Regions from separate parts of the Diplocloster hominis genome, predicted to be linked through region 1. Evidence: predicted binding sites of a transcription regulator. Region 1 holds the regulator's gene; each other region holds the start of a gene.
The links. Region 1 encodes Rex, which represses fermentation and respiration genes when NADH is low (regulators of the CRP and FNR family bind a similar motif). Its sites were predicted from a motif close to ATTGTTAANTANTTAACAAT; they were not measured.
Positions count from the first base shown of each region.

Region 2: ABC831_RS16325 (phosphoenolpyruvate carboxykinase (ATP)) is a predicted target of Rex. The motif match lies at 2,557-2,576, and genes of this name have one in related genera.
Region 3: adhE (bifunctional acetaldehyde-CoA/alcohol dehydrogenase) is a predicted target of Rex. The motif match lies at 5,099-5,118, and genes of this name have one in related genera.
Region 4: ABC831_RS23340 (glycerol dehydrogenase) is a predicted target of Rex. The motif match lies at 5,980-5,999, and genes of this name have one in related genera.

Region 1 is NZ_JAWDIY010000047.1:6,634-14,719, reverse strand. It holds gene alr (alanine racemase) at 1-939, opposite strand, end outside; gene ABC831_RS24145 (NAD(P)H-hydrate dehydratase) at 1,063-2,550, opposite strand; gene ABC831_RS24140 (redox-sensing transcriptional repressor Rex) at 2,551-3,213, opposite strand; gene ABC831_RS24135 (ABC-F family ATP-binding cassette domain-containing protein) at 3,410-5,320, shown strand; partial or broken gene ABC831_RS26600 (DeoR family transcriptional regulator) at 5,459-5,656, shown strand; gene ABC831_RS24130 (DeoR/GlpR family DNA-binding transcription regulator) at 5,642-6,259, shown strand; gene ABC831_RS24125 (beta-L-arabinofuranosidase domain-containing protein) at 6,861-8,086, shown strand, end outside.
Region 2 is NZ_JAWDIY010000018.1:3,333-11,418, forward strand. It holds gene ABC831_RS16315 (AI-2E family transporter) at 1-541, shown strand, start outside; gene hydA (dihydropyrimidinase) at 598-1,971, shown strand; gene ABC831_RS16325 (phosphoenolpyruvate carboxykinase (ATP)) at 2,713-4,386, shown strand; gene ABC831_RS16330 (acyl-CoA carboxylase subunit beta) at 4,590-6,026, shown strand; gene ABC831_RS16335 (OadG family transporter subunit) at 6,042-6,761, shown strand; gene ABC831_RS16340 (biotin/lipoyl-binding carrier protein) at 6,784-7,158, shown strand; gene ABC831_RS16345 (sodium ion-translocating decarboxylase subunit beta) at 7,325-8,086, shown strand, end outside.
Region 3 is NZ_JAWDIY010000013.1:113,886-121,971, forward strand. It holds gene ABC831_RS13680 (FGGY-family carbohydrate kinase) at 1-1,321, shown strand, start outside; gene ABC831_RS13685 (phosphotransferase family protein) at 1,620-2,372, opposite strand; gene adhE (bifunctional acetaldehyde-CoA/alcohol dehydrogenase) at 2,460-5,075, opposite strand; gene ABC831_RS13695 (dihydrodipicolinate synthase family protein) at 5,750-6,688, shown strand; gene ABC831_RS13700 (ABC transporter substrate-binding protein) at 6,858-8,086, shown strand, end outside.
Region 4 is NZ_JAWDIY010000042.1:33,074-41,159, forward strand. It holds gene ABC831_RS23310 (alpha-N-acetylglucosaminidase) at 1-405, shown strand, start outside; gene ABC831_RS23315 (sulfatase family protein) at 421-1,791, shown strand; gene ABC831_RS23320 (helix-turn-helix domain-containing protein) at 1,798-2,037, opposite strand; gene ABC831_RS23325 (hypothetical protein) at 2,153-2,593, opposite strand; gene ABC831_RS23330 (DUF2975 domain-containing protein) at 2,640-3,203, opposite strand; gene ABC831_RS23335 (AraC family transcriptional regulator) at 3,862-4,713, shown strand; gene ABC831_RS23340 (glycerol dehydrogenase) at 4,855-5,952, opposite strand; gene ABC831_RS23345 (hypothetical protein) at 6,199-6,519, shown strand; gene ABC831_RS23350 (hypothetical protein) at 6,703-7,596, opposite strand.

The DNA of each region.
Region 1 (8,086 bases):
TCTTCCCAGAATCTTCGCGCGCCTGCCCCGAATAAGGACTTCCCCCTTATTGGACAGGGTCCGGGGATAACCGTCACCGTAGCCGACCGGAATCGTGGCCACCACAGTTCTTCGCTCCGTGACAAAAGTGGAACCGTAACTGATGCCGACCCCTGCCGGCAGTTCCTTCACATAAACCACCCGGCTGTACAGAGACAAGACCGGTTTTAACCGCACCGTATTCCTCTCCACTTCATCGGAAGGATACAGGCCATAGATAGAAATCCCTGCCCTGACCGCATCCATATTCGCATCCGGCAGCTCGATAATTCCGGCGCTGTTGGAGCAATGTTTCAGTGGTATGGCTACCCCCGCCTCCTCAAGCTGCTCCGTAAAATCTGAAAACCGACGGATCTGCTCAAGGACCGATTCCTTATCTTTTTCATCTGCTCTGGCAAAATGGGTAAAAATCCCTTCTATTATCAGATTAGGCATAGCAGCGATCTGCTTTATTTTCTCAATGCTCTCTTTTGTATCCGGGAAACCGATGCGGCTCATCCCCGTATCCACTTTCACATGAATCTTCATCGGCTCATTGGATTTTACCGCTTCCTCCGACAACTGTGCTGCCGTGTCCATACGGAACACTGTCGGCCGAATCCCCTGGTCCAGAAGCACCTGATAATGTTCGGGAAACACATAGCCCAGAATCAGAATCGGCTTGGTAATATCGTGATTTCTCAGTATCAGGGCTTCCTCCGCGGTAGCCACCGCGAATCCCCACACATAGTCATATCCTTCCACCAGGCGGGCGATCGGTACCGCGCCATGACCATAACCATCCGTTTTCACAACGGCAATCACAGACGTACCCGGCGATAAATTTCTGTGCATCTGTTCCATATTATATGCAACTGCATCCAAGTTCACTTCTGCAAACACCCTGCTGTAAGTTTTCATGCTTTCCTCCAGTGCCGCATTATCTGCGGCTTAATTCAGGTATGGTGTATCCATTTCCTCCAGTGCCGCATGATCTGCGGCTAAAATTCAGGTATGGTGTATCCGTTTCCTCCAGTGCCGCATTTACTGCGGTTTTAATATTTCCGAAATGCTATCCACCAGGTCATGTGCCATCAGACTGTACATTCCGCACTTTTTTGCCGCGGCATCTCCAGCCAATCCATGCAGAAACACTCCAAAAGCTGCCGCCTCCTCCACCTGCATATGCTGGGCAATCAGTCCCGCAATCACCCCAGTCAGAACGTCCCCTGATCCGCCGGTGGCCATTCCGTTATTACCGGTCCGGTTGATATAGAGCCTCTGATCCGGTGCGGCCACAACCGTTCTGGCATCTTTCAGAACACAGGTCAACCCATTCTCCCCCGCAAACTCTCCGGCGGTATTCAATAGATCTGATGAGATATCCGATATCTCTTTACCCGTCAGCCGGCTCATCTCTCCCAGATGAGGCGTTATGATGACCTGCTGCTTATGGTTCTTAAGCCATTCCGGATGCCCGGCCAGCAGGTTCAGACCATCCGCATCAATAATCAGGGGTATCTGCGCATTTTTCATTATATATTCCAAAACCCGCAGCGCGGTAAAGCTTCTTCCAAGGCCGGGTCCCACTACGGCCACATCGGCCCATCTGAGGCTTTCCTTCAATGCTTCCAGGGAAGCTTCCTCTTCCCTATAAGTAGTCAGCACCGCTTCCGGAATCAGATTCTGCAGAATATGGCGGTTTGTCTCACCGGTATAGATCCGTACCAGTCCGGCCCCCGTCCGATACGCAGCCTTTGCTGAGAAATAAGCCGCTCCGGCCATGTTGACCGATCCGCCCACCAGAAGAACCTTTCCAAAAGAACCCTTATTCGAATACGCCGGCCGCATCGGCAGACGCTTAAGATCTTCTTTCCCATACGTATACACACGGGGAGGCTTCTCCAGTCCCCGGCAGTTAATTCCGATATCCTGCACCGTTACTCTGCCTGCATATCCGGCTCCCGGATACAGCAGCAGGCCTATCTTCTCATATGCAAACGTCACCGTGGCATCCGCTTTTACCGCAGCGCCCATCACACGGCCGTTATCCGCGTTAATGCCGGAGGGCACATCCACGGACAGAACAAAGGCTCCTGACTCATTCACCTGCCGGATACACTGCGCATAATCACCTGTCACCTCTCTGGTAAGTCCGATGCCGAAAATAGCATCCACTATCATAGTATATTCCGACAAAGGCATTTTGCTTACCGGTTCCAGCCCAATTGCACGTAAAATTCCCAACTGTGCAGCCGCCTGGGCAGAACACCTCTCCTCCTGACCCGTCAGATACACATCCACCGGTATTCCCTTTTCATGGAGGAGTCTGGCCACTGCCATGCCGTCTCCCCCGTTATTCCCTGTACCGCACACCACCAGGACCCGCTTAAGATCACAGCCGCAGGACAAGGCCTCCCGAACTACAGCTAGAGCTGCCCTTTCCATCAGTACCATGGAGGGCAGCCCTACTTTTTCAATCGTATAGTTGTCACAGCATTTCATTTCCTGAGAGTTCAATAAATACTTCAATTATTTCTTCCCCTTTATCTCCTGCTTATGCTCTTCCTCATATCTGGTCAGATTATAAGACAGACGCATAATGCTCTCGGAGAGATGTACATTCTCCACCATCACACCTTCCGGAACATTCAGATCCGTATGTGCAAAATTCCAGATCGCGCGGACGCCGTAAGAAATCAGCCGGTCGGCCACTTCCGTAGCGCTCGTCTTTGGAAGCGTCAGCGTCGCTATCTGAATGTCATTCTCCTTAATAAACTCTTCCATCTGTTCCATGGGCATAATTGGAATCCCCCGGACTGTCCTGCCGGACAGCTTCGGATTAATATCAAAGATCCCTTTTACAATAAATCCCCGTTTTTCAAATGCCGGATAATTAGCCAACGCCTGACCCAGATTTCCTCCGCCGATAATGATGACATTATGTTTCTTATCCAGTCCCAGCAGGCGTCCGATCTCATCGTATAAATATTTAACATTATAACCATATCCCTGCTGGCCAAACCCACCGAAATTATTCAAATCCTGGCGTATCTGCGACGCCGTCACCCTCATCCGTTCGCTCAGTTCATTGGAAGAAATCCGCTCTACGCCGCTTTCCATCAATTCTCCCAGATAACGATAATATCTTGGCAGCCTGCGAATAACCGCCTTTGAAATTTCCTTCTCTTCCACGGTACTTCCTCCTAGCTCATATCATGCTTCCATTATATAATATCTGCCAAATTATTGTCAAACCTTATTGGGGAAAGTTGGGAATTGGTTGGCGGCGCCAAATATAAGAAACTATTGAATGGAACCGGCCGTCAGGTTATAATGGTTTCAACTGTATGTGCGGAATACAGAGTTTGGACGAAAGGACTGGGTAGGTATGATATTAGCTTGCCAGAGTATACATAAGGCTTTTGGAGAGGAAACGATTCTTTCAGATATTTCTTTTCATATAGAAGAAAAAGAAAAAGCGGCGATCGTGGGAAATAATGGGGTCGGGAAATCCACGCTGCTTAAAATTATCGTAGGGGAGCTGACGGCGGATTCCGGGGAAGTGGTGATGGCGAAGGGAAAAACCCTTGGGTATCTGGCACAGCATCAGGAGCTGATCAGCGGGCGCAGCATTTATGAGGAATTGTTGTCGGTGAAACAAGATATCCTGGATATGGAACAGCGGATCCGGCAGATTGAGATCGATATGAAATCAGTGGAGGGGGATGCGCTGGAGGAGTTGATGGGGACTTATACCAGGCTGACCCATGAGTTTGAGTTGAAAAACGGGTATGCTTATAAAAGTGAGATCACAGGGGTTTTAAAAGGGCTCGGGTTCGGGGAGGAGGACTTTGATAAAGAGGTGGACACGCTCTCGGGCGGCCAGAAGACCCGGGTGTCTTTAGGAAGGCTTCTGCTGTCCAACCCGGATATCCTGCTGCTGGATGAGCCGACAAACCATTTGGATATGCAGTCGATCACCTGGCTTGAGACTTATCTGAAAGGGTATCCGGGGGCCGTGATTCTGGTAGCCCATGACCGGTATTTTCTGAACAGGATCGTGACGAAGGTGGTTGAACTGGAACGGACGAAAGCGACGGTCTATCAGGGAAATTATACGGATTTTGCCCGGAAGAAGGCGATGCTGCGGGACGCGCTGGTGAAACAGTATCTGAATCAGCAGCGGGAACGCAAGCACCAGGAAGATGTGATCGCGAAGCTGCGTTCTTTTAATCGGGAGAAATCCATCCGCAGAGCGGAAAGCAGGGAGAAGCTTCTGAATAAGATGGAGGTGCTGGAAAAACCGGCGGAGGATACCGCCCAGATGAGGATACATCTGGAGCCCAGGATTACCAGCGGGAATGACGTGCTGTCGGTGGAGAATCTTTCGAAGTCGTTCCCTCCTCTTGAGTTATTCCGTGGGATTCACTTTGATATCAAGCGGGGAGAACGGGTCGCGCTTATTGGAAATAATGGCACAGGAAAGACTACGATTCTAAAGATTATTAACGGTCTGCTTCCAGCGGACGAAGGGGATATTATTCTGGGGACGAATGTGCAGATCGGTTATTATGATCAGGAACATCATGTTCTGCATATGGAGAAGACTCTGTTCGAGGAATTGTCGGATACCTATCCGGATTTGAATAATACCCAGATCCGGAATGTGCTGGCGGCATTTTTATTTACCGGAGATGATGTATTCAAGAGGATCGGGGATCTGAGCGGCGGGGAGCGGGGCCGGGTGTCCCTGGCTAAGCTGATGCTCTCCGAGGCCAATTTTCTGATTCTGGATGAGCCCACCAACCATTTGGATATCGCTTCCAAGGAAATTCTGGAAAACGCTTTGAAGCAGTATACCGGCACGGTGTTTTATGTTTCTCACGACCGGTATTTTATCAATGAGACGGCTACCCGGATTCTGGATTTGACCGGCCAGACTCTGGTCAATTATATTGGTAACTATGATTATTATCTATCGAAACGGGATGAGTTAACACAGATCTATGCAGGCACAACCGATATGGAGGATGACGGATATTCGGTATCAGAAAACAAACTTACCTGGCAGCAGCAGAAAGAGGAACAGGCCAGAATCCGGAAACGCGAAAATGATCTGCGCAGAATAGAAGAGCAGATCACAGAGCTGGAAACCAGGGACGCACAGATTGACCGGCTGCTGACTTTGGAGGAGATCTATACGGATGTGGAACAATGTATCTTATTAAATAAGGAAAAAACCGATATCTCAGGGCAATTGGAAAAACTAATGATAAGCTGGGAGGAGTTAGCCGAATAGCTGAAAAAATAATTGATCAAAGCTTGATGCCTACCTGATTGTTTCATCGCTAATTGTAAGTTTTTGTCATCCAACTGATCACTCATTGACATTTTAATACAATTTATATAACATTTTTTGTGAAGACAAAAGGAATATCTTTCTAGTGATACATGGGAGGAATATCAAGTGGTATTGACAGAACGATATTGCCAAATACTGGAGTATATTCAGGAAAAAAAGGCTGTAACGGTGCAGCAGCTTTGTAAGGAATTATATGCCAGTCCGGCAACAATCAGACGGGATTTAACTACATTAGAAAAATACCATTTGATACATCGAGTGCATGGTGGGGCTATTCTATATGAAAGTGGTAATACAGAACCCGCCTCATCTATTCGCCAGACCAAGAATATCACAGTCAAGAAAAGAATCGGTGATTTGGCCAGCGTGTTAGTGAAAGATTACAGCACGGTTTTTCTGGATTGCAGTACGACGGTTTACTACGCGGCTATGAGTCTGACACAGATGCAGAAGCTTACGGTGGTTACGAATGGTTTGAGCTGTGCGCAGTTTTTGTCTCAACAGACAGATTGGGATATTTTCTTTCCGTCCGGCAAAGTGGAGAGTCAGATGGGAAGTACCACCGGGAGCGATACAATATTGGCATTATCCAAATTTTATGCGGATTTTGCCATCATATCCTGCACCGGGCTGATCCCCGACGGGATTACGGAAGCCAGCGTCGATCAGTCCCGCTATAAGCTGGCCATGCTGGAAAACTCCCAGACCCGGATTCTGCTGTGTGACAGCACAAAATTCGGAAGCCGTTATTTCAGCAGGACCTGCGGTTTTGATTACATAGACTATCTGGTGACGGACATTAAGCCTCCGCCGGAATATTTCGAGTTGTTTGAGAAAAATAATTGCCAGATTATTTATCCCGAAGAAGATGAATAATCTACTCTGATTGAATAGCTTCTATTTTTTATATAGAGGCTGTTTTTTTATTGCTATGAGCACTTGTGCCCGTATTTTGGGCACTTACGTGCGATGCATAAAAAATAGTCAGCGAGGCTTTTTCGAGCGCTACTATTTTTTGTTGCTATGAGCACTTGTGCCCGTATTTTGGGCACTTACGTGCGATGCATGAAAAATAGTCAGCGAGGCTTTTTCGAGCGCTACTATTTTTTATTGCTATGAGCACTTCCGTGGAAAGAAATAATTATTCCTGCGTGATCATTTCTAATCGTTACGTGATCGTTTTCTGATCGCATGTAAGTATTTCTCATACTGTCGCTCTCGCATTGACTTTTCCCCTGATATCTACTAAATTTTTAAATATAAACAAATTGTTAAGGGACTGTTAAAACTTTTTTGTAATTATTTTACAATAGTTTTATTAATAATTTTGTTAAATTACATCGATGTAACTTATAAATCAATCCTAACATGACGGAGGGTGATCATTTTTACGGAGACAAAAGTAATCAATTATTTAACGTTTTATTTAACGTTTTTTAGCAGCGTAACAATTTTATAACTTATGAGGAGGTTTTTTATGAACCGAATGTTACGGAAGAGTATCAGTTTGTTACTGTCCGCCGCCGTGTTATTGCCGTCAGTCCTGACCACCGGCTTAACGGCTAAGGCAGAACCCTCAGCCGCTTTATCTTTTAAGGAAGTCTGGGGAATGGACGGTATATCAGGTGAGGATTTATCAAATTCTATCGCAGACCCGTTTGGAATGCTCCGTGATGGAAAATACTCCTGGTCTCTCGGTGAAGGAGCCGGTGTAAACGCAAGCAATGCTCTGGCCTTTACAGACCTGGCAGGAGAAGGTGCTTACAGCGATTGCGATCTACGTTATCATATGCTGCCGGAAGGTACCAAAAATACCGACTGGAGCGGAGCACAGGAATTATGGTTTTACGCTGATATGAGCAGTTTTGGTTCTGAATCAAGTCAGATCCGGTTTGCATTTCAGGAAGAAATGTTTAAATCAGACGGCAGCGGCAATGGCCTCCATGCTCTCGCATTAAGAAATGGGGCAGCCTACGGAACCAACGATGGCAGCGGTTGGAAAAGCGGAACCGTCAGCGACAGCTGTGTAAACCTGGAACCTGGTTTCCGGGGCTGGGTCAGAATTCCTCTGGACAGTTCCACATTCAGCGCTTACTGGATGGGTGATGACACGCTGTATCTCAAAAATGTAAATCAGTTGAATATGCATATAAATGGGAACGGAACCACACAGAATAAAACAGCTTTGATTGACAGCATCGGTGTGGTCGGTAATTTCGACGATGGAACTTCTCTTCCTACGGATACCCCGCCTACGATCCAGCAGGCCTGGAGTATTGAAGATATGGATGACTCCATACTCACTGTTGCCGAAGGCGGTATGCTTGGAGATTATTCCGGTATGTCGTTAGGAGATGCTCCTACCTGTGGTTTATCTGTAGCGGCAGGTAAAGGTGTGGACGGTTCCAATGCTTTAGCATGGTCAAGCCTGAACACCCGTGACTGGTATGGAGATCTGGATTTCAAACTCCCTGGGGCACCGGGAGCTGTTATGGACTGGAGAGGTGCAACCGAAGCATGGTTTTACGCGGATGCATCAGAGTTTGGTGATTCTGCCCAAATTCATTTCGCTTTCCAGGAAGGCACCCATGATGATGTCCTTCATGCAATGGAACTGAAATCCGGAGTGGTTTTCTACGTACAGAACGGGGACTCCTGGCAGACCAAAACAGTCGATGACAATCATATGATCGTTCTGGATCC
Region 2 (8,086 bases), on a different contig from region 1:
GTTTATCGACACGAAAAAAGCGGATCAATTTCTCTATGTATGCAGCCTGTCCAGCAGGATCTTCGGTAATTTTGTCAGCGGACAATGTACGGAAGCGGTAATTCTCGGAACACTGTGCTGGCTGGGGATGCTCCTTTTACAGCTGCCCTATCCGCTTGTTATCGGTGCCCTTGTCGGCCTCACAGCGTTGATTCCCATTTTCGGCGCATTCATTGGATGTGCGGTAGGCGCGTTCCTGATTTTGATTGTAAGCCCGATCAAAGCCCTGATTTTCATCATTTTTTTCCTGGTGCTTCAGCAGATCGAAGGAAATCTGATCTATCCGAAAGTGGTGGGTACTTCCGTGGGGCTGCCCGGGATCTGGGTACTGCTGGCGGTCACGATCGGCGGCAGCATGTTCGGCGTTATCGGTATGCTGGTATTCGTCCCGCTCTGTTCTGTTCTCTACTGCCTGTTCCGGGAAGCGGTTAATCACCGGCTGATCACCAAGGAACAGACAACAGCCAGGAAGCCGACCGTGCCAAAAGAAACAAAACGATAAATCGAGTAGAGTAAGAGGCATTCAACATAAATCATTCAGAGGGAGGTTATAAGAATATGGCAGTCATAATCAAAAACGGTACAGTTGTATCACCAACCCAGAGTGTCATACAGGATATCCGAATGGAAGGGGAAAAAATCGCGCAGGTGGGGGAGAACCTGCCGGTAACCGCAGACGACACGGTCTATGATGCCCAAGGCAAATTAGTATTTCCCGGCTTTATCGATGCCCATACCCATATGGACATGGATAACGGTAAGATAGTGACCGCAGACGACTTCGCATCCGGCGGACGGGCGGCTATCGCGGGAGGCACGACCCTGCTGATAGATTTTGCGACCCAGGATAAGGGCCATCTAATGGGTGAGGCATTCTATCAGTGGATGGCGAAAGCAGAGCAGAAGTGTTCCTGTGACTATGCATTTCACATGGCCATCATAGACTGGAACGAGGAAACCAGACAGGAACTGTCTAATATGTTCCGGATCGGAGTATCCTCCTTTAAAGTATATCTGGCCTACGACAATCTGCGGATCAATGATCGTGAGCTCTACGAGCTCCTGTGTGACATGAAGGAACTGGGTGGTATCGTCGGCGTTCACTGTGAAAATGGAGATCTGGTCAATGAGCTGGTGGCCGAACAGCTGGCGGCGGGCAACACAAGTCCCGCAGCACATCCGGCATCCAGGCCTGCGGAAGTGGAAGCCGAAGCCATATCCCGCCTCCTGTATATAGCGAAATTAGCCGACTGCCCCGTCCACATCGTCCACTTAAGCACGAAACTGGGACTGGAAGAAATCCGGAAAGCCAGGGCCAACGGCCAGACCGTCTACGTTGAGACCTGTCCCCAGTACCTGATCATGGACGACCGTGTGTACAGCCAGCCGGAATTCGAGGGAGCCAAATACGTGTGTTCCCCGCCGATCCGCAAAAAAGAAGACCAGGAAGCCCTCTGGGAAGGCATCATAAACGGAGAAATACAAACTGTAGCCACGGATCACTGCAGCTACAACTTCCACGGCCAAAAAGACTTAGGAATCGACGACTTCTCCAAGATCCCCAACGGCCTGCCCGGCATCGAGCACCGACCGGAACTGATCTACACCTACGGAGTCAAAACCGGACGCATCACCAAAGAAAAAATGTGTGAAATCCTGACTGCCAACAACGCTAAAATATTCGGCTGTTACCCGCAAAAAGGAGTCATCGCGCCCGGCAGCGACGCTGACATCGTGATCTGGCAGGACTGCCAGGAACCCATCACTGCCGCGGCCCAGCACCACAACGTAGACTACACCCCCTACGAGGGAATAGAGGTCCTGGGCAAGCCAGAGACCGTATTCCTCCGCGGCCAGGAAGTCTACCATGACGGAACGATCCTACAACCTGAGCTCGGCATCTACATAAGCCGTGAACCAGGCGGACTATAACACGTTCCGCTTAAGTACGAACACACGAAAAGAAGTCACCTAATTAAATGTACGCCTTAAATGTACCCCTCGCAAAATTAAATAGACAATTAAAAAAGCAAAAACTGCTGCACTGCCCTGTGTAATCAGGCAGTGCAGCAATTTTTTAGCAGCCAATATCCGGTACCTTTCAGGTCCCCCCTTTATTACAATTCCAAACAAAAAAACAAGCAGACTGCAGTACATGGAAAACGGTCTGATTTAACCAAGGGAGGGGAGCGAAACGTCGGAGCCTTGCGGGGATGGGCGGAAAATCTCGCGGGGACAAATCGCTTGAGGCCGGACCTTAGAACAGGTTACGCAGATGGCGGGAGAACCTCGCAGGGCCTGGAACACTGTTCGAGCCGTCCTTTGGCGAGTTTGTTCCAGGCCCTGCCAATAAGAGGTTCTCCCGCCATCGGAGTTACCTGTTCTTAGGCCCGGCCGAAGCGATTTGTCCCCGCGAGATTTTCCGCCCATCCCCGCAAGGCTCCGACGTTTCGCTCCCCTCCCGCCCCTTCACCCGGCCTTTCCCCCCGCTCATATATCCAAAGCCCCCTGAAATTACTTGTCAAATATTTCACAATTTCCCCGCGGAATAGCTTGACTTTTAAACTGTGAAATGAGATAATAGACCCAAATTGCGAATCTTATCGCAGTTGCATAATCCGGCCGTTAAGAATGAAAAGATGCCGGATAGATAGAACTAAAGGAGGACAAGATATGTCAACAAAAGCGTTTTATCCCAGAAACGAAATCGGCGCTGGCAAGGTTGGTTTTGCTAAAACCAGATCCATCATCGAAGCTGCTTTCTATGGGAACAATGTGGTTAAGGTTAACACCTTAAAAGAGGCTTATAATCTGGCCAAGAATTCTCCTGGAACCGTAGTTACTGACATGCCGGTTTACAGAGGCGAAGAATTCGGTCTTGAGCCCGACGCTAAGGTTTTGTTGTTTAATGATGGTTCCATTACCGGCCGTTACGCTGCTGCGAGAAGAATCGCCGGCGAACCCAATGTGAACTGTGATGAATTAGATAAAATGACCATGGACGCTGTATATGATACCAGATGGAAAAAAATGTATCATGCAGAGGCATATGTAGGACTGGATCCTGAATTCATGGTAAAAGCCCACCTTTTGATTCCGGAAGGCGAAGAGAATATCATGTATTCCTGGTTGTTGAATTTCCAGTATCTGAGTGACTATTATGTAAAGATGTATAAGGATTCCGTACCGGTAGGTGACGGAAAAGAGCCTGACATCTATATCTTCTCAAATCCCCAGTGGCCCGGCACCGACAAACCCGGATATGATCCGAAATGCCTGTGCTACTTCAATACAGATCAGAACTGTGCCGCTATTCTTGGTATGAGATACTTCGGTGAACATAAAAAAGGGACCCTGACCATGGCTTGGGCGATCGCTAACCGCAACGGTTACGCTTCCTGCCACGGCGGACAGAAGGAATACACTCTGGCCGACGGCTCCAAATATGTTGCTTCCGTGTTCGGTCTGTCAGGATCCGGAAAATCTACCCTTACCCATGCAAAACATGATGGAAAATATAAGATCCAGGTGCTTCATGATGATGCTTTCGTAATCAACACCGATACCTGCGCGTCCGTAGCTCTGGAGCCTACTTACTTTGATAAGACCCAGGATTATCCGACCAACTGCGAGGATAATAAATATCTGTTAACGGTCATGAACAATTCCGCGACCCTGGATGAGGACGGAAAAGTTGTAATCGTCACAGAGGATATCCGGAATGGCAACGGACGTGCGATCAAGTCCAAACTGTGGTCTCCGAACCGGGTTGACAAGATCGATGCTCCGGTTAACTCTATTATCTGGATCATGAAAGACCCGACGATTCCTCCGGTTGTTAAATTAAAAGGTGCTTCCTTAGCCTCCGTTATGGGTGCGACTCTTGCAACCAAGAGATCCTCTGCGGAGAGACTGGCTGAAGGCGTGGATCCGAACGCACTGGTTGTGGTTCCTTACGCGAACCCGTTCCGGACCTATCCGTTGTCCCATGACTTTGACAAATTCAAAAAATTAGTTGCTGAGAAAAATGTAGACTGCTATATTGTCAACACCGGCGACTTCATGGGCAAGAAAGTAAAGCCTGCCGATACGCTTGGCATCCTGGAAGCGATCGTAGAAGGCAAAGCGGACTTCAAACCCTGGGGACCTTTCTCTGATATTGAGATCTTTGACTGGGAAGGCTTCGTACCGGATATGAATGATGCAGATTATGTTGCTCAGTTAAAAGCCAGAATGAACGATAGATTAGAGTTTGTAAAATCCAGAGACACCTTCAAAGACGGTTACGATAAACTTCCTGCTGATGCTTTAGAGGCAATTCAGAAGGTAGTAGACGAATTAAACTAATTAGAACTAACAGAGGGCTGTTCTGAAGATAGGACAGCCCTCTCATAAGATGACTATAGGATCTGGCGGAATTTATATCGAGCGGCGGCCACCGCGCGCCCGCCCGTAGGGCATGATATTACGGGATGTAAATTATGGTAGGCTTATCCGCTTTGAAAATGGCGGATCAGATATAAATTATAGAATAATATGGAGGGTGAAACATGAGTAACAATGCAACAAATGCGGCAAGACAGAGAATTGACGCTCTTCTGGACGCAAACAGTTTTGTTGAAATCGGTGGATATGTTACGGCAAGAAACACAGATTTTAACTTAGCGGCAAAAGAAACACCCGCAGATGGGGTCGTAACAGGTTATGGTGTGATTGATGGGAATCTGGTGTATGTGTATAGCCAGGATGCCTCTGTAATGAACGGTTCCATTGGCGAAATGCATGCGAAGAAGATTGCAGGTTTGTACGATTATGCTATGAAAATGGGAGCTCCGGTGATCGGTCTGGTAGACTGCGCGGGCTTACGGCTCCAGGAAGCTACCGATGCATTAAACGGTTTTGGCGAGATCTATCTGAAACAGTCCCTGGCTTCCGGCGTGATTCCTCAGATTACAGCTGTTTTCGGTACCTGCGGCGGCGGTCTGGCACTGGTTCCCGGTTTGACGGATTTTACCTTTATGGAGGAAAAAGACGCGAAGCTCTTTGTAAACAGTCCCAACGCGATAGACGGAAACAATGTGACCAAGTGTGACAGCGCTTCCGCTAAATTCCAGAGTGAAGAAGCAGGACTTGTCGATGTAGTGGCAGACGCTGCTTCCATTTTAGAACAAATCAGACAATTAGTGTGTATGCTTCCTGCCAATAATGAGGATGATATGTCCTATGAAGAGTGTACGGATGATCTGAACCGGACATGTGCAGATCTGGCAAACGCGGCAGGTGATACGGCGATTGCACTTTCCAATATTTCCGATGACGGTGTGTTCTTCGAAGTAAAAAGAGCTTATGGACAGAACATGGTGGCCGGATTCATCAAATTAAACGGTGTGACGGTAGGCGCTTTGGCTAACCGCACAGAGATGTATGACGAAAACGGAGAGAAAACTGCGGAATTCGACAATGTTCTGTCTGTCAAAGGCTGCAGAAAAGCGGCGGAGTTCGTGAACTTCTGCGATGCTTTTGATATCCCGGTGCTGACCCTGACCAATGTAAAAGGTTTCAAAGCCAGCATGTGCGCAGAAAAGAATATAGCCAGAGAGGCAGCGAAGATGACCTACGCATTCGCCAACGCCACGGTACCGAAAGTAAATGTGATCATTGGCGAAGCTTACGGCAGCGCTTATGTGGCGATGAACAGCAAGTCCATAGGGGCAGACCTGGTATTCGCATGGCCTCAGGCACAGATCGGTATGATGGATGCGGGCTTAGCGGCTAAAATCATGTATGACGGCGAAAGCGCGGACATCATCAATGAGAAAACAGCGGAATATGCTGCGCTTCAGTCAAGTGCGCTGTCGGCGGCTAAGAGAGGATATGTAGATAACATTATCGATGCACAGGATACGAGAAAATATGTAATCGGTGCCTTTGAAATGCTGTTTACGAAAAGAGAGGATCGTCCGAGTAAAAAACATGGCACGGTCTAGGAGAGGTGGAAAGATATGAAAAAATTCCTTGTAGCAATATGTATCATGACCTGTCTCTTTTCCTTAACCGCTTGTGGAAAGAAAGTAGAAAGCCCTTTTGACGACTATCGGGATGAGGATTTTCGAGCGAATTCCGAAAGCTTGATTCAGGGTCTCAGCCAGTCGGATGACAGCTATTTGCAGAGCCTGATTGACCAGGAGGACGGAGTGATATCCGTTGCTGCAGAAAACTGGTTGGATGTCAAAGGAGAGCTCGGCGCTTATAAAGAGGCAAAGGACTTTGAAGTGAAACGGGAAGGAAAGCAGTTAAGCGCTATCCTGACCGCTCAGTTTGAGAAGAGAGAGGGAACCTTAACCATTACTTACAATGAGGATCTGCAGCCAACTTCGATCACTGTGGATGTGAATTACAGCATGGGAGAGCGAATGGGAAAGGCGGCCCTGAATACCCTGATGGGTATGGGCACGGTGTTTGTCATTCTGATCCTGATCAGCTTACTGATTTCCTTATTTAAGTATATCAATAAACTGGAAGCGAAAATGAACAAAAAACCGGCTGTTCAGGAAGTACCGGCACCGGCGGCTCCAGTCCTTGCAGAACCTGTAGAAGAACTTGCGGATGACTATGAACTGGTAGCAGTCATCAGCGCGGCGATCGCAGCGTCAGAAGGTACGTCTGCGGACGGCTTTGTGGTAAGATCAATCAAAAAAAGAACAAAATGGCAGAAGGCCTAATTGAAGATAGGAGGATTTATCCATGAAAAATTATACCATTACCGTAAATGGCAACGTATATGATGTAACCGTAGAAGAAGGCGCAGGTGCTCCTGTAGCAGCAAGCGCTCCCAAGGCTGCTCCGAAAGCTGCTCCCAAAGCTGCTCCGGCTCCCAGCGCAGCAAAACCGGCTGCAGGAGCTGGCAGCGTTCAGGTAAAAGCCAGCGTACCCGGCAAGGTATATGCGGTCGAAGCGAAAGTGGGACAGGCAGTAAAATCCGGAGATAATCTGATTATTCTGGAAGCGATGAAAATGGAAATCCCAGTTGTGGCACCTCAGGATGGAACAGTGGCCAGTATCGACGTGGCAGTAGGCGACGCCATTGAGTCCGGAGACGTTTTAGCAACACTCAACTAGGATTCATACGCTTAAAGAAGATTACCCTTCCGGGCAGAGTCGCAGCATTCGCTGCTTCATAAGGTATGCTTTACAGCACCCCTTAATATATGCCCTTCGGGCAGGGGCGCAGCATTCGCTGCTTCATAAGGTATGAATTCCCAATAAAAATATGGGAGGTTAGATCATGAGTTATGTATTAGAGACTATGGAAAACCTCATACACCAGACCGCGTTTTTTAATTTAACGATCGGAAACGTGGTGATGATTCTGGTTGCATGTGTTTTCCTGTATCTGGCAATACGAAAAGGATACGAACCGCTCCTGTTGGTTCCGATTTCCTTTGGTATGTTGCTGGTTAATATTTATCCGGATATCATGATGACGATTGAAGAATCTGCAAATGGTGCCGGTGGATTGCTCCATTACTTCTATCTGTTGGATGAATGGGGAATCCTTCCTCCGCTGATTTTCCTGGGCGTAGGAGCGATGACGGACTTTGGCCCTTTGATTGCGAATCCCAGAAGTTTCCTGCTGGGAGCCGCGGCACAGTTCGGTATCTTTATCGCATATTTCGGAGCGATTGCTTTTGGATTCGGGGATAAGGCTGCGGCAGCGATCTCCATTATCGGAGGAGCTGACGGCCCTACTTCGATCTACCTGGCCGGTAAGCTGGGGCAGACGGCGATCCTGGGTCCGATTGCGGTGGCGGCATATTCCTATATGTCACTGGTTCCGATTATTCAGCCGCCGATCATGAAATTACTGACGACGGAAAAAGAGCGGAAAATCAAGATGGAACAGCTGCGTCCGGTTTCCAAGCTGGAAAAAATCCTGTTCCCGATTATCGTAACCATCGTTGTTTGTGTTATCCTTCCTTCTACCGCTCCGCTGATCGGTATGTTGATGTTAGGTAACCTGTTCCGGGAATCCGGAGTAGTACGTCAG
Region 3 (8,086 bases), on a different contig from region 1:
GGTTCAGAGGGTACTGGCACGCATCGGTGAACAGGTACAGGATATACGGGCCCTCTCCATCGCTTCCCTGGGAGAATCCTTTGTACTGCTGGATGAGAGGGACCGTCCGCTTGCGAATAGTATGACCTATCTGGACATCCGGGGAGAAGAAGAACTGTACAGACTTAAGGCTTATGCTTCCCCGGCAGAATTCCAAAGGCGTTCTGGCACGCCAATCGAAGCTATGTACACTCTTCCTAAATATCTTTGGCTTCAAAGTCATGAGCCTGAAATTATAAAAAAATCGCGGAAGCTTTTCCTCTATCAGGATTATATCGGCTATCTGCTGACAGGGAACAGAATGATAGATGCCTCTCTCGCCTCCCGCACTATGCTGCTCGACCTTAGGAAGCTGAATTGGAACCTTGAACTTACAAAACATTTTGCTATACCGTCCGGATATCTGTCCTCTGTATGCATAACAGGGGAATATCTGGGGGTTATAAGAGGAGAATCAGCAAAGCAGCTGGGGCTGCCGGCCACGGTAAAAGTATTCGCCGGCTGTCACGACCAGTGTAGTGCAATGCTGGGAGCTGGTGTGCTTGGGGAAGGACAGATCATGGACGGAATGGGTTCATCGGAAAGCCTTCAGATCCTGATCGGCCGGGGGTTGATTCCAAATGTGGGAGAAGAACTGGCAATACAGAATATTAGCGTTGAGCCCTTTGTTCTGCCGCAGCTATATGCCATGACACTGGGACAGCCGGCATACGGGACCTGTATCCGCTGGTTTGCCAATACGTTTCTAGACGGTGACTTTCCGCCTTCTTACGATAAACTGGAGCAGATCTGTGCCGATGATTCGAAAGGCTGCTTCTTCCTTCCGTATCTATCGGGACAGTACATAAGGGATTCAGGCGAGGAACCTTATTATGGGGCATTCCTGGGGCTAAAACTGCCAGTGGGAAAGGCGGAAATGTATCGCGCGGTTCTGGAGGGAATCTGCATGGAGACAAAAATCAATTGTGAGATTCTGGAGAAGCTGGGAATACTGTCAGAGGAGGTGACGGCAGCCGGAGGCTGCAGCAGATCACCTGCACATATGCAGATCAAAGCAGATATTTTGGAGTGTAAGGTCAGGACTCTTCAGGCGGAACAGGCCGGGATTGTAGGGTTGGCCATGATATGCGCCGTGGCCTTAGGGGACTGTAAAGATTACCAGGAGGCTGCGGGAAAATATGTGCGGCTGGGAAGATGTTACCTGCCGAAACGCAGCTATCATGATAAAATAGAGCAGTATAAAATGCTGAGGGATATAGGAAGCAGATTGAAGACAGGGTAAAGACTCTGCAGGAATTCTGCTATACACAGCTGACCACCGGTGTCATGCAGGAAGCCAACGGCCTGCTGAATTCGATAGGGACATTTAAGAGTCTGATATATAGCGATAAGCAATAATAGAAAGCAATAATAGTAAGCAATAACAAGCCTGAGATTATAGTAAAACAGTTCTTAAAACAAGGAGCTGTCGGGAAATAAAATCTGCATACCAGATATTGTTGCGAAACCTGTAATCATCTTCCGTATCTGGTATGACTTATTCATTTCCCGACAGCCCCGTTTGTCACGCTTTCTATTATCTATTGATAATCAAACACATCAATCCATTTCAAAAGAAAATCCTTTTCTTTCTCATTCCCCTTCGTCAACTGTGCGGCAGCCACGATGGGCAGCCACTGCTGTACATACTGCTTCGCGGTATCGCTCTTCTCGCAGAACAGACTCATGTACATCTCCGCCAGTCTCTGATCATACAGGGAGAACTGCAGATAGGTGTTGGCGGCGTCCGCGGAAGCATTTCCCTGTGTCGCGTGAGCCCAGTCGATAATGTAAGCCGTACCGGCCTCGTCGATAATGATATTCGTCGGATTAAAATCTCCGTGGCAGACCTTCGCATGCTTCGGCATACTGTCCAGGCGGGTATGCAGTTCATAGCGCGCGGTTGCGCTCAGTTCGCCGGACAGGCTGCTGATCTGGCGGTTTAACTTATCTTTCAGCTTATTCAGAAGCGGCGCGGATTTGCTGTGAACTTCCAGCTGAAGATCCACGAAGCGGTTCATATACTGCTGGAGGTGATCGGGATCCTCCTCCATCATCTGCGCCAGGGTTTTCCCTTCCACATATTCGGTGGCGATAGCCCATTTCCCCTCTGTCTGGCTGACTTCCACGACCTTCGGAATGTTCAGGCCGGTTTCCTCCACTCTGGCGTGATTTAACGCCTCGTTGAATACATCTGATTTCGGATGGTCCTCGTTAAATACTTTGATTACCAGTCCGTCGGTTTTATATACTGTTTTTTTGTCGCGGGTAGCGATGATCTGATCTAATTTCATTGAATTCTCTCCCTTCCCTGTGGGTTCCTATACTAATTTTAGCATATGAATATGGTTTTGCAGAGTACTATTTTTCCTGGCCGGCGATTACTTTCCGTAATATGCTTTCAGATACAGTTCTTTGATTTCACTCATCAGAGGATATCTGGGATTGGCTCCGGTACACTGGTCGTCGAAAGCCTGCTCCACCATCTCATCCAGGGTGGCCAGGAAATCTTCCTCTTTGATTCCGTATTCTGCGATGGTCTTTTTGATTCCGATCTTTTCTTTCAGGTCCTCGATCGCAGCGATGAATTTATCCAGAGTATCCTGATCGTTCTTGCCTGCGATGCCGCAGAAGTTCGCACACTCTACATAGCGGGCTAACGTGTGAGGATATTCATACTGGGAGAAGGTACCCATCTTAGTCGGAACCTCTTCCGCGTTATATTTCATCACCAGGGTCAGCAGCAGGGCATTGGCTACGCCGTGAGGCAGGTGGTGGAAGGCTCCCAGTTTGTGAGCCATGGAGTGGCATACACCCAGGAACGCGTTGGCAAATGCCATACCGGCCATACAGGAAGCGTCGGCCATCTTCTGGCGGGCCTCTAAGTTGGAACCGTCCTCATAAGCGGCAGGAAGGTAGTTCATCACATTTTTCATAGCCTTCAAAGCCATGCCGTCGGTGTAGTCCGTAGCCATAACCGAAGCGTATGCTTCCAGAGCATGGGTCATAACGTCGATACCGGACGCGCTGGTCAGGCCCTTTGGCTGGCTCATCATATTGTCTACGTCCACAATCGCCATATTCGGCAGCAGTTCATAGTCGGCCAGCGGATACTTCACTCCGGCCTCTTCGTCCGTGATGATGGCGAAAGGAGTTACCTCCGAACCGGTTCCGGAAGAGGTGGGGATGGCTACGAAATAAGCTTTCTCGCCCATTTTCGGGAAGGTATAGATACGTTTCCGGATATCGATGAAATCCATAGCCATATCATGGAAGTTTACTTCCGGATGCTCATACATGACCCACATGATTTTAGCCGCGTCCATAGCGGAACCGCCGCCCAGTGCGATGATACAGTCAGGCTCAAAGTTTAACATCTGGCGGGTTCCCTCTTTGGCACAGGTCAGGGTCGGGTCGGGAGCCACATCATAGAAGCAGGTGTGCTGGATGCCCATTTCGTCCAGTTTCTGCTCGATCGGATTCACATATCCGTTCTTGTAAAGGAAAGTATCGGTGACAATGAAAGCTTTTTTCTTGCCCATCACCGTGCCCAGTTCATCCAGAGCCACCGGCATACAGCCTTTCTTGAAGTAAACCTTTTCAGGTGTTCTAAACCACAGCATATTTTCTCTCCTTTCGGCAACGGTCTTTATATTGAGCAGATGCTTCGGTCCGACGTTCTCCGATACGGAGTTGCCGCCCCAGGTACCGCAGCCAAGTGTCAGGGAAGGATTTAATTTGAAGTTGTAAAGATCACCGATTCCGCCGTGGGAGGAAGGAGTGTTGACCAGGATTCGGCAGGTTTTCATTCTGGCCGCATGCTCTGCCATTTTTTCTTTTTCATTGGTGTTGATATACAGGGAGGAAGTATGGCCGTAACCGCCGTCGGCGATCAGCTGTTCGGATTTTACCAGGGCCTCTTCAAAGGTTTTGGCTTTATACATAGCCAGTACCGGCGACAGTTTCTCATGTGCGAATTCCTCGGAAATATCTACGGATTCCACTTCACCGATCAGAATTTTGGTTTTCTCCGGCACGTCCACACCGGCCAGTTTCGCTATGGTGTATGCGGACTGTCCTACGATCTTGGCATTTAAGGCGCCGTTGATGATGATCGTCTTTCTGACCTTCTCGATCTCGTCGGGTTTCAGGAAATAGCATCCGCGATAGCTGAATTCGTCTTTTACCTGTTTGTATACTTTATCCAGAACGGTAACGGACTGCTCAGAAGCGCAGATCATACCGTTGTCAAAGGTTTTGGAATGGATGATAGAGTTGACCGCCATCCGGATATCCGCCGTGTCATCGATGATAACCGGAGTATTACCGGCGCCGACGCCCAGTGCCGGTTTTCCGGAGGAATACGCACTCTTAACCATACCGGGGCCGCCGGTTGCCAGGATGATGTCGGCTTCCTTCATAACCTCGTTGGTCAGTTCCAGGGAAGGTACGTCGATCCAGCCGATGATGCCTTCCGGTGCGCCTGCGGCTACAGCCGCATCCAGAACGATTTTCGCCGCCTCGATGGTACAGTTCTTCGCCCGGGGATGGGGGGAGATGATGATGGCGTTTCTGGTCTTTAAGGAAATCAATGTTTTAAAGATCGCGGTGGAGGTCGGGTTCGTGGTCGGGATGACCGCTGCCACCAGACCGATGGGGTCCGCTACTTTTTTGATACCGAAGGCGGGATCCTCTTCCAGAACTCCGCAGGTCTTCATGGTTTTGTATTTATTGTAAATATATTCGGCTGCGTAATGGTTTTTGATTACTTTGTCCTCTACCACGCCCATGCCTGTTTCCGCCACTGCCATTTTGGCAAGGGGAATTCTCTGCTTGTTGGCTGCCATGGCCGCTGCGAAGAAGATTTTATCGACCTGTTCCTGAGAGTAGGTGGAGAATTTTTTCTGCGCTTCTCTCATCGCTTTCATTTTCGCCTGGAGCGCTTCCACACTGTCGATGACGGCGGGTACCGGGGTTTGGGTTTCTTTCTTTGCCATAACGAATCCTCCTATGATAACTATTTGATAATTTTTTAACAATCTCTTGACACTGCCTATTATATGGGATCGTTAAAAAAATGTCAATCATTCTTCGTTAATTTTTTAACTTTCCACATTATGACTGAGATTATTCAAATATGAGGTTGATTTTGTGTAAAGTAGCTATTTGGAAATGTAAGAAGATGGAAGTTTTACTGGATAAACTGGATATTTATGAAAGAAATAGGGAGATTCAGGTTGGTATATGAGGAAATTCGACTAAAATCGGGGGGGATTAAAAGTTAATGCCAAAAGTAATGGCATCGTTATTCCCGTATTCCCCCCGTATGGCAAGTATGTCGTTCTCCTGACAGACTGTATTCAGATTTTCAGACAGTCTCCTGGAACTCTATTGATTACGGGGATTTATATACATATTAGTGTATCATCTCAGATCAAAGACATAAATAGTGCACAAAAATAGTGGAAATATTTTTTATATATTTCATAAAAAAGAAAATTTTTTCCAAAAATGGTTGAATTCTTTTTTTTCTGTGCTATGATAAAAATAACTTAAACGAGCGTACGGCACAATTATGAAAAATCCCCGTCCGTACCGCAGAACTTTAAGTTGCCGGCAAACAAATCATGTGTGGGGAATCCCGGAATGGGAAAAGGAGGATATGAAAATTATGAAACCTGAAGAACTCAAAAAAGCATTAAAAGGTATTTGCGCAATCGCTGTTACTCCGATGACCGAAGACAGACAGGTGAATTATGAAGGAGTCAGGAATCACATCCGTTTTCTGATCGGCAAAGGAATCAACAAAGACAACAACTGTACTCTGGTTGTGGGCGGAAGCACCGGTGAATGCGGAGCTCTTACGATTGCTGAACGTAAAAAACTGATTGAAACAGCTGTGGACGAAGCGGGGGACGAACTTCCCATCATCGCGGGCTGCAATCACAGCAATATCGAGGATGTCAAGGATCTGATGGCTCACGCAGAGGGCGTAGGAGCTGCGGGTGTTATGGTTCTTTCTCCTTATTATTACGTTCCTACCGATGACGCGGTTTTGAGGTTCTACAAAGAGATTTCAAAGGCGGCGAATATCGGAATCCTTCTATATAATAACCTGGAAGTTACCCATAAGGATGTTCCGCTGGAAGTAATGGAACAGCTGGTAGACAGCTCGAATGTAGTAGGTATCAAGGAATGTACCCCGAACTTTGCGAAAATGGAAAAAGTAGCCCGGAAGATCGGCGGCAAGATCGCTGTAATCAACGGTCATGGTGAATTCTTAGAGCCGTTTGCGGCTCTGGCCGGAACCGCAGGCTTCATCTCCAGTACCTCAAACTTCGCACCGGAAATCGCAGTGGAAATGTGGAAAGCCAGAAGCGCCGGGGATTATGTGGCGGCAAAGAAGATCCGCGACCGGTTAACCCCTTATCTGGACCTGGCAGCGGCAGAATCCGCAACCGGCGGAGAGCCTGTTGTACTGGCGATCTTAAAGAGAGCAGCAGCCTTAGTTGGTTCTGAATGCGGACCCGGACGTATTCCGCTGCCGGAGATCACCCCGGAGCTGGATGCTAAGATTGAGAAGATGCTGAAAGAAGTTGGGTTAAAATAAAGAGTTACATACACGAATGTTACATATTCAAAGAAACAGGTGATGATTTATGAACTACGGCGGCCCGGATGCCAGGGTCAGGCAGCGGGCCGCTTAATGAAAGAATACCCGGAGGGTATAACCATTATACCGGCAGAAACACGGTATAGGAATGAAAGGGGAAGGTTGAATGAAACGGTTATTAGCATTGGCAATGGCAGTAATTATGGCGGTATCCTTAACAGCGTGCGGCGGGGGAAAAGAAGAGCCGGCAGCCGATGACAAGGGCGGCAGCGCTCCGGCTGGTACAGCGGCAGGTGATTCGGATACCAAAGACGCCAGCTCAGGCGGTAAAGTAGAGCTTCAGCTGTTAAGACTGGGGGATCTGACCAAGGCAGAACCTATTTTCGCACCGATCGTTGAACAATTTGAGAAAGATAATCCGGACGTTACGGTTAAATTTGACGCGATGGCTTGGACAGAGGCAACTACCAAATTAAAACTGTTGGGCGCGCAGGGAGAACTGCCGGATGTGACCTTTATCAATATTGCGAATGGATGGGATCTGGCTTCGGAAGGATATCTTTCTGATCTGTCCGGGCTTGTGAAAAATGATCCGAACCTGAGCAAAGATATTCCGCAGTCCGTTATCGATATCGCCACAACAGCCGACGGAAAAATGTATTGGGTACCGTCCGCGACCGGCGCATTCGGACTTTGGTATAATAAGGAGCTCTTCGAGCAGGCGGGCCTGGATCCGAACGAACCTCCGGCTACCATGGAAGAGATGATCGCTGACGCAAAGACGATTACGGAGAAAACAGGTGTTCCCGGACTCGGCTTTGGTGTAAAGGCTATGGAAGATTACGCAAATGTAATTGAAAGCTTCTATTCCAGCTATACCGGAGTTGACATCTGGGATGACGGGAATAAGTGTTTCTCATTTGAAAAAGATGAAAATAACAGAAAACTGTTTGGAGACTGCCTGTCAGAAATTTATAAAATTGTCAACGAATATGGAATCATTCAGCCAAACCCGGAAGAATACAATCCCTATGCGCTTCGGACGATGTTCCGTGACGGGCAGATCGCCATGTATATCGACGGTGTATGGGCAGTAAAAGAATTGCTGGACGAATTGGATAAAGGGGAAGACAGCAAATTTATGACCGCACTGTTCCCCGCAGGACCCGCAGGATCTCATCCGATCATGGGATGTGACGGCTGGGCTATCCCTTCCGAATGTAAGAATCCCGATGAAGCCTGGAAACTGGTACAGTGCCTGATGTCCTCCGATAATCAGACCAGACATGCGACCATGTGGGGCTTACTGCCCATCCTGGAGTCTGAAAAAGGCAAAGAAGAATTCTCAGATCCTTATTGGGGACCGTTATCCGAACAATTACAGACCGTGGCCGC
Region 4 (8,086 bases), on a different contig from region 1:
AATCACAGGGATAAAAAATATGAAGAGCGCCTATTCGAGCGGGCGGCAAAAACCCTGATCACTGTATGGGGCCCGCGTACTGCGGCAGTTCTGCACGACTACTCCGCCCGGGAGTGGGGCGGCCTGACAGGCTCGTTTTATTATATGCGCTGGAAGTATTTTTTCAATACGCTGCTGGATTGGCTGGACGCCGGAAAGCCTTTGAACCTGTCTGTATCCCTGTCCAGAGACTGGGCCGCCAACAGGGCGGAACCGGACGTGGATGACCGCTTCACCATCGACTGGTATACGTGGGAAGAGAATTGGATCAACAGCCCGCTGGTAAACCCCATCCCTCCCCTGGATACCGGTACTGCGGTCCATAACGCGTTTCAACGATTTATCGATGTCTGCAAAGACCACTGAAAAGGAGGAACATCCATGCAGAACAGACCCAACATTGTATTTTATTTTACAGATCAGCAGCGCTTTGACACATGCGGATGCTACGGACAGCCGTCCGACATCACACCAAATCTGGACCGGCTGGCGAAGGAGGGTGTCGTATTCGAGGAGGCATACACCCCGCAGCCGGTATGCGGCCCCTGCCGCGCCATATTCCAGACGGGAAAATATCCCACGCAGACAGGCTGTTTCCGCAACAATCTCGCCCTTCCTAAGGACTGCAAAACATTGGCGAACTATTTCGAAGAGAATGGTTATGAGACTGCTTATGTCGGCAAATGGCATCTGGCCAGCGACGGCGGACTGGAATGCAAACCTTCCGTGGATTATACTGTCACGGCCATTCCGCCTGAGCGCCGCGGGGGGTATACCGGATTCTGGCGGGCATCGGATGTGTTAGAATTCACCAGCCACGGATATGACGGGTATGTGTTCGATGAAAATATGAGGAGGCGGGATTTTAAAGGCTGCCGTGTAGACTGCATCACGGACTTTGCATTGGAATTTCTGGACGTTTACAGGGGGGAAAAGCCCTTTTTTCTGACCATCTCCCATATCGAGCCGCATCATCAGAATGACAGGGGCCACTACGAGGGGCCGGTGGGATCCAGAGAACGATACCATGACTTCGTGCTTCCCAAAGACCTGGAGGTACTGGGAGGAAATGCTGCGGAGGAATACCCCGATTATCTGGGATGCTGCAGACGGCTGGACGACAACTTGGGCCGTTTGATTGACAAACTCAAAGAAAAAGGGCTGTGGGAGAATACGATACTGATCTTCTCCTCCGATCATGGCTCCCATTTTAAAACCCGGAACAATGACGCACATCTCAATGGATACGATGATTACAAGAGATCCTGCCACTCCGCCTGCCTTCATGTACCGCTGGTAATCGCAGGGCTCGGCTACCGGGGCGGCCGCAGGGTCCGGGACATCGTAAGTACTGCCAGCCTGCCAAAAACCTTTCTGGCCATGGCCGGAATCCATGTGGGCAGCGGCATGATCGGTGAAGATTTAAAAACTGTGGCGGATGGTGAGGCCCTGGGGCGGGAAAATTATGCGTTTGCACAGATCAGCGAAAGCCGCGTGGGACGGTGCATCCACACGCCTGAATTTTTATACAGTGTGTATGCGCCCGGAAAGAACGGCGGGGAATGCCCGGACAGTCCGATATATGAAGAAGAATTTCTGTATGACCTTAGAAAAGATCCGTGGGAACTTGACAATCTCGTATCTGATCCGGCTTACGCCGGACAGCGCCGGATACTTGCCGGAATGCTCTGTGATGCTATGGAAAAGGCCGGAGAGAGACGCCCCCGTATCCTGCAGGCAAGGGAGTGTTGAATGTATTTATGTCTGATGTTCCAGGTTGGTATCTGGGGGATCACCGGGCTGGTATTCCAAAATGTCCCCGGGCTGACAGCCCAGGACCCCGCAGATGGACTCCAGCGTAGAGAAACGGATGGCCTTGACTTTGCCCGTTTTCAGGTTGGACAGATTGACATTGGAGATACCGACTTTCTCTGAGAGCTCATTCAGAGACATTTTACGGTCGGCCATGACCCGGTCCAGGCGTAGGATAATAGGCATAATTTCCTCCTGTGTATTCGATGATTTCTTACTTTTGTTTCTGTACTCCAAAGCCTGTGATCCGGCTTGTTTCACGTGCTTCCGTCCGGTTACATGGTCTCCGGTCCGGCTTGTTTCATGCTCTCGGGTCCTGATCGGTTTTGACATCTGCGGGCTTGGGCAGCAGAATACGTCTGAATACGGCAGCGACAGCCAGCAGAACCAGTTCCAGGATAAGAATCAAGGATATCCGCAAACGAAACCCGAAGGCATACAGAATCGTATATACCTCGCAGGTCAGGATCAGGATGTGCACCACCCGGTAGGCTCCGGGTAACAGCCGCGCACTTTGTACGGAGAATTTGGACAGGAACAGGGCAATTGCCTGTCTTCCCACCAGCGCCAGGAATAACGACACTGCAGGGTACAGTAATATCGCATACCGGGGAGCCATCTGTACGGCCTCACTGCCCTGCCACTGTATGGCGATCTGACCGGGCAGAAGTATTATACCGAGAACCGCCAGCAGAAGTTCGGGGATCAGCCCGATCCAGACGGCACGTGTTATTTTACTCATTTTTTTCATTGGACACTACTCCCTTTCCGTTTCCACTTGACAGATGTTATAAAGTCTCATCCGCTTCCTGCTGCAAATAACAACCATAATGGAAAATCTCTGCCACACATAAAAACACCAGTCCCATAAAGAGGAAAGTGATGTTCAGCTGGAACGCAGCCGTCACACCGGACAGTCTGGCCAGAATCCAGGCGGCTGTCTCCGGCAGGACATCTGATAGAAGGATCATCCAGGCAAGCTGCCGGATCTGTCTGACATTGGCAGGCTCGAATGGGGTATAGCTCTTTACGATCCTCTTTAATAGTCCGCGGAGAATCAACAGAGCGGCAAAGCAAAACGCCATCCTTCCTGTAAAGCTGACGAAAAGTACATTGAATGCCTTCACATTTAATCCTTTTTGCGTCAGGATCGTGATACCCCATTTACTTCCCGTCTGCTCTGCCGTGACCGGCGAATGTTCCGGGAGCGGGATAAATCCGTCACTTCCTCTGTGATAATTGATCATAAACAGACCCAGGAGCAGCAGGGCAAAGGTTATGAGCATGATAATTTTGAGCACCTGTGAGATGGTCAGGATTCTTCTGGCTGATTTGTCTATGGTTTCTTTCATTTTACATTCTCCTCCCGGGCTTGGGTTTGCGTTAAATGTGGATTCTTTCTATCCGCAGCATGTATGTACAGCTGAGCATTACATTTATATACTTACCGTTATATGATAGCTTTAAATATTAGCTTTAAATGTTAGATTAATATGCCATTAGCTTTCTATGCTCTCGTCTTACATGTGAGTTATCTTTATATGCTTAACGTTACATTACTCCCTGATAAAACTTTTGTCAATCACTATTTAATGATTATCATTAAATATTTAATCCAATATGATAACGTCCAACATTTTCCAACATTGATGTTTACATGTCCAGTCACATGTCCTCTTATGTTTTCTTATGTTCTGACATTTATCACTTATATGCACTCATATGTTCCAACATTTATCACTTACGTGTACCCAAATGTTCCATCTCTTATAATTTATCTAAAAACCAGCCAAAAACTTCTATTGCATTCACACGTACTCACGGGCTCACTTCCTGATTTTCTGATCATCGAAAGCAGATTCACACTTCCATAAAAATGCAGCTTTTCCATCCCAAACCCTTATGTTATGATTGAGGGAAGGAAAGAAAAAGCCTCTCCTTTTCGTGCAGAAAAAGAGAGGACAGCATAACCTCTGTTCTATATACTAAATACCAAGGAGCTGACCACAAATGGACTGGATAGAACGTTTAAACAATTCGATACATTATATTGAAGAGCATCTGGACAAAGACATTGATTACGGGCAGATCGCCAGGATCGCCTGCTGTTCCGCCTATCACTATCAGAGAATGTTTACCTATATGGCGGAAACCACTCTGTCGGAATATATCCGGCGCCGGCGCATGACCTTAGCCGCCGTGGATCTGCAGGATGAAGACCAGAAAATCATCGATGTCGCTCTCCGGTACGGATACTCTTCTCCCACTGCATTTAACCGGGCATTTCAGAATGTCCACGGGATCGCGCCCTCCCTGGTAAAAAAGGGCGGTGTGCCGTTAAAATCCTATCCGCCAATCAGCTTCAAAATCACAATAAAAGGAGCTGCTGAAATGAATTACCGGATTGAAAAGAAAGAATCCATCCGCATCATCGGTGTGGGGGAACCCCTTCACAAGGAACTGGAAAAGAATTTTGAGATCGTGCCTATGATGTGGCAGAAGGCAGCAACAGACGGGACGATCCCGAAGCTGGCTTCCCTGATGGACAGCGAACCTATGGGACTTCTGGGCGTCAGTGCCTGTAATACCGAAGACTGGAGATACTATATCGCGGTAGCCAGCACAAAATCCATCGATGATACGCTGGAAGAATATCTCATCCCCCCCTCCGCCTGGGCTGTGTTTCCCGGAGAAGGGACGAATCAGTCCATTCAGGAATTAGAAAAGAGGATTGTGACCGAGTGGCTGCCCTCTTCCGGCTATGAATACGGAAACGCGCCGGATATCGAGGTTTATCTGAATCCCGATCCCCAGAACGCCAAATATGAGGTATGGATTCCGGTTGTAAAAAAGGACAATTGATTCACATACTCGAAAAAGAGAACATGCGCTCAGAAGAATCCTGGCTTACTGATGATCCATCTGTCAGCATAAAGCCACTATCCCTGAGAACCTGTTCTCTTTTATTTTCCGCTATTACGAAATTGACTCTTTCTTACAGATTTATTCCGCTGCGTAATACCTTCCAAGAGCGTCTGCTCCCATAATGGCCGCATAGACATCTTCCGGAGTCACCTCAAAAGGCATATTTCCCAGCGTGTCATTCTCTGAGCAGGCCAGTTTTGCCACTTCCATGATCTGCTCGGGATTTACTTCCCTGATCCCCAGATCGGCCAGCGTAGTAGGCAGTCCCACCTCCATGCAGAAATCCAGTACCGTCTCGATCTCTTCCATATCGGCATTTTCCAGAACCAGCTGTACCAGTGTCCCGAAGGCCACCTTTTCTCCATGGTAGAAAGCATGGGTCTCAGGGATCGCCGTCAGCCCATTGTGGATGGCATGTGCGCCGGCCAGTCCGCCGCTCTCAAATCCGATGCCCGACAGGTAGGTATTCGCCTCGATGACATGCTCCACCGCTTTCGTGCAGGCTTTCGCCTGGACAGCCAGATATGCACTGACTCCGCTTTCCAGCAGGGTTTCATAGCACAGCTTCGCCAGGGCCATGGCCGCCAGCGTGATCTTTCCGCCCACGCAGTTGCCTGCATCGGATCTTTGGCAGGCTCTCGCCTCAAAATACGTGGCCAGCGCATCCCCCATTCCGGAAACCAAAAGCCTGGCCGGTGCTTTGCACACGATGTCTGTGTCCACCAGAACCAGATTCGGGCTGGCCGGCAGGAACAGATATTTTTCAAACACGCCTTCGTCGGAATAGATGACGGACAACGCGCTGCAGGGAGCGTCTGTGGAAGCAATGGTGGGAACAATCACTACCGGAAGTCCCATGTAATAGGCCACCGCTTTCGCCGTATCATGAATCTTGCCTCCTCCGATTCCAACGATGGTATCACAGCCGGACGCCTTGCATTCTCCGATCAGCCGATTGATCTCTGTCATAGAGCATTCTCCGTTGAAATTTTCAAATATAAGCTGGAGTTCCGCATCCTCTTTTCCCTCCAGGATCGCAGGTTCCACCCGTTTTCTGCCTGACTCGCTGGTCAGAATACAGATTTTTTTGCCGTAATTTCCCGCATAGCTGCTGAGTTTCTTGATTTCACCCTTGCCCTGGATATATCTGCTGGGGCTGCCAATAATGTTTGCCATACTTACGTCCTCCTTCGGTTTCCATTGTTCGTTATTTTTTTAACATACTTTTATTATTATAGAAGCCGGCCTTGGCGTCAATCTGTAAACTGACAAAATTTTATCTTCCCCTTGGCTTTTACATGGACAACTTGCCCTCCAGCTCTCCCGCATTATTGATATTTCCCAACATCCAGGCCCTGCACCGCTTTTTTTACTACAAAATTACTATGTTATAGAAAAATGAGGTCGGCGGCTGGTTCCCTTGTGGAGGTATATCCTCCGCATCAGGCGGCCATGACCGGCCCCTGGCCTATGGCACACCGAACCTTTATCCTGGATGATACCCGCCGCCGCGCCTTATCCCAGGCCTTAAAATACGCGACCGATATTTTTTCCTCTCTGGTGGATGCGCAGGACGTACTTTACCTTGTAAAGAAACCAGACGTAAGTGAAGTGCAGGAGCAGTTATTTACCAACTCTTTGGAAAGCTTTCTCCTGCTCTGTACACAGGAGGCACAAGGCCAGCCTTTAAGCCTCCGGCCGGCCGACGCCATCGCCTGCACCCGGGTTGAATCCGGAGCATGACGCTATCCTGCGGCACAGTTGAGTCCCTGGGCTGGATCGCTCCCTGGGCTGAATCGCCGTCTTTGGCCTGATATCGCTGTCTCTGGCCTGAATAAAAGTCCCTAATCTGAATGTAAAAAGAGACCGTCTGTATACGATTGATCTCGTAACTCAGGCAGTCTCTCTGGCTTGACATGCATATTACTAGTTTTCTAATATTTTTCTAACATTTTCTTCTGTGGTGTTACATTTTTTTGCTATTATTTCGTTGGTTTCTCCCTGTTCGTGCAGACGGAATATTCTTTTTGTAAGGTCGATTCCTTTTTCGATACCTTTTTCAATCCCTTTTTCCATTCCATCTTCCATCAACATCTGTCCCAACCTGGTCATAGCGATTACCTCCTTAATATCCCGCAATTCCATCTCATCCAGCAGTTTGTCTGCCAGCGCGTACAAGACGGCCTGCATTTTTTTCAGTTCTTCTTCCTCAACCTCAATCACCGATTCGTTTAGAATTCCCAGCGCCTGCTTAATTCTGTCTTTTGGGCGCATCGTTCCACCCATCAGAGGACTAAGCAGCATTGGCAGCAGGTCCTCTTTATACAATATCTCGTTGGCGCTGACTTTCTTCTGAAGCACCTCGAAAATCAGTCCGGCATCCGCGCTCTTTAGCCGGATCACCTTTACCCGGTACGTATTCAATCCTTCCGTAAATTCCGAACGTATTTTCTTCGTATCCGCAGTACAAATCACACAGGTAACCACCGGAACCTGATACCTTCTGCTTGTCGCCGCTTCGTACTCCCGGAAGCGCTTGAGGTCAGCGAGCCGGATGGGGTCACTTTCAAACTCCAGATGAAGCCAGCTTCCATCCTCCAGTTCATAGTTAAAATCCTGGTACATCTGCCTGGCCTCCAACTGAACCAGCTCGGTCGGAGCAATGTAATGAACCCGCTGGTAAATACCCAGATACCGAAGCAGTTCCGTTCCAAAATACTGGGCCGCTGTCTTCATCACCATATCCTCCAGATGATAATTGCCAGGGGGCTGCCCGTGTTTGTGGTTTTCTTCCATATAGCTATTCCTTTCCAAAGCCATAAGAAAGAACAATCTCTATAAAATTTTCGCCGGCTCAGATCCGTCCGACAGCACAGAATTACTCTAATCGAGCGCCTCTGCTTTCATTATAATATGAATTCGCACACGGGACAACAGCAATGCTTTTGTTTTCATTTGTTTATTCGTAATTTGGATTATAATGCCTGAATCAGGCTGAAATAAAGTATGGATCAATCTGTATTTATATATAGACGAAAGGTACTGCTAATTATTATAGAGAAAGTTCTATCCTTTACTGCCGATGGTGTACGAAAGTGCCCTCTTCCTCTGCGATCCTATGTAATATAACAGATTCACAGATTCCAAAAATGACACTAAACATATTATATCAATATACCGCATAAGAAACAATACTTTTGCCAGTTATAAATAGCAGATTTCTGATGGAATGCACGGCCGTTTTGGAGGGGACTGGCACCTTTCGGCAGCAAACCAGGCTTGCAGGCAGCTGCGTGGAGAAAGGGGCCTG